2 linked regions of the Panacibacter microcysteis genome follow. The protein of the gene in region 1 binds, or shares a complex with, the protein of each later gene. Links are inferred from orthologs where the notes say so. Each region holds a gene or a part of one and is shown in the gene's direction. Other genes may lie near its edges.

Region 1 (3,049 bases):
ATGGCAACATTTGAAAGATTGTCGTTTTTGTAGTTGCGTAACAGTTCATCGAGTTCGGCTTCGTTTAAACCAAATTTTGTTTCTTCTTCTGCAATGTGTATTTGTAAAAGGCATTGAATGGTTCGGTTATTTTTCATTGCCTGTTTGTTTATTTCCACCAGTAGTTTGTAACTGTCCACACCGTGTATAAGGTATACGAACGGCGCAATATATTTCACTTTATTGCTTTGCAAGTGGCCAATAAAATGCCAGTGAATATCCGGAGGTAAGGCTAGCTGTTTGTCTGCAAGTTCCTGCACGTAATTTTCTCCAAAATGGCGCTGGCCCAAATTATACAGTTCTTCAATATCGGTGGCAGGTTTGGTTTTGCTTACCGCTACCAGTGTTACGTTTTTAGCTGCCAGTTCTGTGGTTAATGAATGAAATGCTGCTGCATTAACTGCCATGCTTACTTTTTTGTGTAAAGATAAAGCCGGTACAGGGCATATGACGTATTATCACAGCTATCATGTAAATATTATAAGCATACAACGTGGAACAGGAACATGCAGTGTAAAGTGCAGCATGGTTGGCCCTTGCCGGGAAAAGAACCGAACGATGCAGTGAGTGACACAACAGGCGATGCCACATGAACTACAGCCGGTAACCAAAATTTCCTTTACCGTATTTGCTTTACATAAGATACGAACGCATGTTTATATCCATCTTTTGCTATTTGGTAATAAGCCAGTAAATTCGCAGCCGCTACGTCATAGATTATGACCTGCAATTTTTCTGACAACAAAAATTATCAACAGATATGGCATACGACGTAATTGTTATCGGTAGTGGCCCGGGTGGCTACCCTGCCGCTATACGTGCTTCTCAGTTAGGATTTTCAGTAGCAATCATCGAAAAGGAAAGCCTTGGTGGTATTTGTCTTAACTGGGGTTGTATTCCTACCAAAGCGCTTTTAAAAAGTGCACAGGTGTATGAATACCTGAAACACAGTAAAGATTATGGCATTATTGCGGGTGAGGCGCAGGCAGACTTTGGTGGTGTTATAAAGCGTAGCCGTGGTGTAGCAGATAAGATGAGTAAAGGCGTTCAGTTCCTGATGAAGAAGAATAAGATTGAAGTGATAATGGGTTATGGTAAGGTGAAAGGAAAAGGACAGGTGGAAGTAACAGCAGCAGATGGCAGTAAAAAAACAGTAGAAGGTAAATACATCATCCTGGCAACGGGTGGCCGCAGCCGCGAATTGCCTAACCTGAAACAGGATGGTAAAAAGGTTATTGGTTACCGTGAGGCGATGGTATTGCCGGAGCAGCCCAAGCGCATGATTATCGTAGGCAGCGGGGCAATAGGAATTGAATTTGGTTACTTCTACAACAGTCTTGGCACAAAGGTTACCGTTGTTGAATTTATGCCAAGGATAGTACCTGTGGAAGATGAAGATATCTCCAAAGAACTGGAGAAACAGCTTAAGAAACAAGGTATGGAAATAATGACCAGTGCTTCAGTTGAAAGTGTAGACAGCAGTGGTGAAGGCGTAAAGGCATTGGTAAAAAAACAGGATGGCAGCACAGTAATGCTGGAAGCAGATATTGTATTAAGTGCAGTGGGTGTAGTGGCTAATGTTGAGAACCTTGGCCTGGAAGAAAGTGGCATTAAAGTAGATAAGGGAAGAATTGTAACGGATAAATTCATGCAGACAAATGTGCAGGGTATTTTTGCCATTGGTGATTGTACACCAAACCAGGCACTGGCGCATAAAGCAAGTAAAGAAGGTATTCTTGCGGCTGAATATATTGGTTATATGGAAAAGAAATTCCATCACCAGCCGGAACCGATGGATTACAGCAATATACCGGGATGTACCTATTGCAGTCCTGAAATAGCAAGTGTTGGATTCTCTGAGAAAGCGGCCAAAGAAGCCGGCTATGAAATTAAAGTTGGCAAGTTCCCCTTCATGGCGAGCGGTAAGGCAAGTGCAGCCGGTGCAACTGAAGGTTTTGTAAAGGTAATTTACGATGCGAAATATGGTGAGTTTCTGGGTTGCCATATGATTGGCAGTAACGTTACAGAGATGATAGCTGAAGCTGTTGTTGCACGTAAACTAGAAACCACCGCGCATGAAATTTTGAATGCAGTGCATCCGCATCCGACGATGAGTGAAGGTTTGAAAGAGGCTACAGCAGTGGCTTATGGAGAGGCTATAGACATTTAGTATCATTCCTGTACGCAGACATTCTTAACCGGAAATACATGAACTAATAATAGGTTGACATATAGTTACCAGGCTATAAGTCAACCTATTTTGCTTTTTTACGTTTATTAAATCATATCAAACGTTTACACATGAGAAAAAATCTAACCGTAGTTTCCTGCCTGCTGCTGGCAACAGGCGTATTTGCCCAAACAGAAAAAAAACCTTCGTCGATTGGCTTTAGTGTTGCCGGAACTGATTTTATTGCTGCCAATGATATAAAGAACACTTCAATAAGTGATGCTAAAATTGGTGGATTCAGCAAACTTAATGCTGGCTTTGCGGCTCATTACTGGAAAGGATTAACTAAAAACATCGACCTTTCAGTTACATACACCGGAAGTTTTCTTAATCGATTGCCACAAACTTTTCCTGACCAGGTGGCGGACTATTTTCAATCTTTGGGTGCTTCATTTAACATCAAAATGTTTCATGACAAAGCTGTCATAAACCCTTTTTTAACGGCTGGTATTGAAGGATACAATTACGCGTCAAAATTTGGAGCGCAATCACCTTTTGGAGTTGGTTTACAAATAAGTCCGTTTCAGGGGAATACCTTTCTCCTGGCTCAGGCGCAATATAAACTCGCTTACAGTGATAATAAAGTGAATCATTTGTTTTATTCTTTCGGTGTACTTGCTCCGCTTACGGAGCCCAAAGCGAAAGTATTGCCTCCTCCTCCACCGCCACCACCTGCTGATACAGACATGGATGGTGTTATTGATGCTGATGACAAATGCCCCACTGTTGTTGGTTTAGCCAAATACCAGGGCTGTCCTATTCCCGACACAGATAAAGACG
Region 2 (2,984 bases), on another replicon or contig:
TAGATGCCAGCCGCGATGAGATCGTATATGTAAACAGCGCCGTAAACCCTTATATATTCAGCATTTTTACCAAAAATAACAAAGACACCAGTTGGCAGTATAACAACGAAGCGTGGGTGCTTACACGCAAATTGTCTGCCTTGCTGTGGAAATACTATAACCCCAAAAGCAACTGGCAGGCGCCGCCGGTATCTAAAGAAGAATAAGGTGGGCCGGGCAGTTGCATTACTATGAAGCTTCTGTTGCGTCGCACACTTGTACTGCAGTACCCTGTGCAGCACGCAGGGTACAGTCTGCGTATACTTTTACAGTCGTTTACGAGCAGACTTTACAGACAGCCTGCCTGCATGTTTTTACTGCCGGGTAAGGTCTTTCACAAAAATCAAAGCACTAACTTGAATCTATTGCATTTTACTGTAATTTCACGGCTCGAAAAAAAAGTAGCATAGTGCATGTTGCAAACGAGGTATCGCTGCCGAATAATGTGATGGCGTACAAGTGAGTGACACAACCACAGTTCAATAGCAGCTATGCAGCTAAGTACAAAAATTGAATATTTAAATCTTACATACCAATGGCAGAAGTGATTTTAATGCCCCGTTTGAGTGATACCATGACAGAAGGTGTTATTGCGGCATGGCATAAAAAACCAGGAGACGCGGTTAAGAAAGGCGACCTTTTAGCTGAGATTGAAACAGATAAGGCAACAATGGAGCTGGAAAGTTACCAGGAGGGTACGCTGCTTCATGTTGGTGCTGATAAGGGAGGTAAACTGCAGGTAAACGACCTTTTGGCCATTATTGGTAAGCAGGGTGAAGATGTGAGTGCACTTGTTGCACAGCATAATGGCAACGGAGGTAATGGTGCTGCTGCGCCTAAAGCAACAGAAGAAGCGCCTAAGAAAGAAGAGCCTAAAAAAGAAGAAGCCCCTGCACAACCTTCGGGCGGTGGCCGCATAGATGTTGCTGCAATGGAAGAGGTAGTGTTAATGCCACGTTTAAGTGATACTATGACCGAAGGTGTAATTGCAGGCTGGCACAAAAATGTTGGAGATACAGTAAAAAAAGGCGAAGTACTGGCCGATATTGAGACTGACAAAGCCACCATGGAACTGGAAAGCTATAAAGAAGGAGTTCTGTTATACCAGGGTGCAAAAGCAGGCGAAAAAATACAGGTGAATGACCTGCTTTGTATCATTGGCAAAGAAGGGTTCGATGTGAATAAAGTATTGGAAGCAATGAAAAACGGTGGTGGTGCAGCAACGGCGCCGGCCGAAACAAAGGAAACGCCAAAGGCGGAAAGCAGCGCTTCTGCGCAGGCTGCCGCACCTGTAGCTGAACAGCAGGTAGTGAATGAAGGCAGAATTTTTGCATCTCCCCTGGCTAAGAAAATTGCCTCTGAAAAAGGGATAGACCTGAAATATGTAAAAGGTAGTGGCGATAATGGTCGTATTACCAAAACTGATATTGATAATTATAAGCCTGCTGATGCGCCGGCTGCAAGCGCTGCACCCGCTGCGGCTCCTGCATCTAAAGCCACCACTGCGCCTGTAGGCCAGGAAAGCTTTGAAGAAGTGCCGGTATCGCAGATGCGTAAAACAATTGCACGCCGCCTGAGTGAAAGCCTGTTTACAGCACCGCATTTTTATCTTACCATGAGTATTGATATGGATGCCTGTGTTGCTGCACGTGCGAAACTGAACGAAGTAAGCAGTGTAAAAATAAGTTTCAATGACCTTGTACTGAAAGCGGTGGCAGTGGCACTGAAGCAACACCCTAAAGTAAACAGCAGCTGGCTGGGTGATAAGATAAGGATCAACCACCATGTAAATATTGGGGTGGCAGTAGCCGTGGATGAAGGTTTGCTGGTACCGGTGGTACGGTTTGCGGATGCAAAATCTCTGAGCCAGATTGCTACAGAAGTAAAAGACTATGCAAAGAAGGCAAAAGACAAGAAACTGCAGCCTTCTGACTGGGAAGGAAGCACATTTACCATATCTAACCTTGGTATGTTTGGCATAGACCAGTTTACCGCCATTATTAATCCGCCGGATGCATGTATATTGGCTGTGGGCGGCATATCCCAGGAGCCGGTAGTCAAGAATGGAGCCATTGTACCAGGCAATGTGATGAAGGTTACACTAAGCTGCGACCACCGTGTGGTAGACGGTGCTACAGGAGCCGCATTTTTACAAACTGTAAAAAGCCTGCTGGAAGAGCCTTTAAGAATGATGATTTAACAGTAAAAATTGTTTTGTTATAAATGGCGGGCTTGTAAAAGCCCGCTTTTTTATTGCTACAATAAAAGGTTTTTGTAAAAAATATATTGTGTACGCGGACTAGCCAGGAGTGCTGAATAATGATGGGAACGATGAACGGAGTGCGACGCAACAGGTGATGCCACAAGCACTGCAGCCGGCAACATTATATGGCTAACTTTTCCGTGACTCGAGTGTAAAACCTATGGTGGTACCTACGTCTGGCTTGCTGCGTACATGTATAGTCTGGTTATGGGCCTCTATAATATGTTTGCAGATAGAAAGCCCGAGACCGGTGCCTCCTACATTGCGGCTGCGGCCGGTGTCTGTGCGGTAGAAACGTTCGAATATACGCAGGAGGTGTTCTTCTGCTATGCCTATTCCATCATCACTTATCTCGATGAGTACATGCTGGTCGTCTGTATTGTAAATGCTGGCAACAATATTGCCGCCGTGCACACCGTATTTGATGGCATTTTCAACCAGGTTGGTAAGTACGCGTCCTATTTTCTCTTTGTCTGCGAAAACATATACAGGTTGTTCACAACCCTTTTTTATAGAAGCTCTGATATTTCGCTCAACCATTTTTATGGTGAGTGTTTCAAATACATATCGGATAAGATCCTGTATAATAAAATTTTCTTTATAAAGGGGTTGCTCACCGCTTTCAAGTTTGGTTATTTCATCAAGGTCGCTTACAAGATTTACCATACGTTCTACATTCTTA

What was found. The genes of interacting proteins can lie anywhere in the genome.
Region 2: the proteins of lpdA (region 1) and I5907_RS06815 are in contact, whole or in part, in a crystal structure (PDB 1EBD), measured with the Geobacillus stearothermophilus proteins. The link is inferred for Panacibacter microcysteis from one-to-one orthologs. Residues at the interface, in WP_049624544.1 of Geobacillus stearothermophilus: Pro340, Ser341, Asp344, Tyr345, Arg403, Asp406, Val408, Glu431, Ala432, Gly433, Asp438; in WP_033016211.1 of Geobacillus stearothermophilus: Ile130, Ala131, Met132, Pro133, Arg136, Arg140, Glu141, Asn155, Arg157.

Annotation. Positions count from the first base shown.
Region 1 is NZ_JADWYR010000002.1:1,003,374-1,006,422, forward strand. The notes cover bases 93-3,004. They hold lpdA (dihydrolipoyl dehydrogenase), read left to right. Parts: upstream 93-799; coding sequence 800-2,209; downstream 2,210-3,004. Other genes in these bases: I5907_RS16010 (YggS family pyridoxal phosphate-dependent enzyme), read right to left, coding at 93-446; I5907_RS16020 (OmpA family protein), read left to right, coding at 2,341-3,004. In the rest of the region: more of I5907_RS16010, read right to left, coding at 1-92; more of I5907_RS16020, read left to right, coding at 3,005-3,049. UniProt on the Escherichia coli protein: Lipoamide dehydrogenase is a component of the glycine cleavage system as well as of the alpha-ketoacid dehydrogenase complexes.
Region 2 is NZ_JADWYR010000001.1:1,673,286-1,676,269, forward strand. Bases 60-2,906 are described here. They hold I5907_RS06815 (pyruvate dehydrogenase complex dihydrolipoamide acetyltransferase), read left to right. Parts: upstream 60-574; coding sequence 575-2,239; downstream 2,240-2,906. Other genes in these bases: I5907_RS06810 (serine hydrolase), read left to right, coding at 60-206; I5907_RS06820 (sensor histidine kinase), read right to left, coding at 2,432-2,906. Outside these bases: more of I5907_RS06810, read left to right, coding at 1-59; more of I5907_RS06820, read right to left, coding at 2,907-2,984.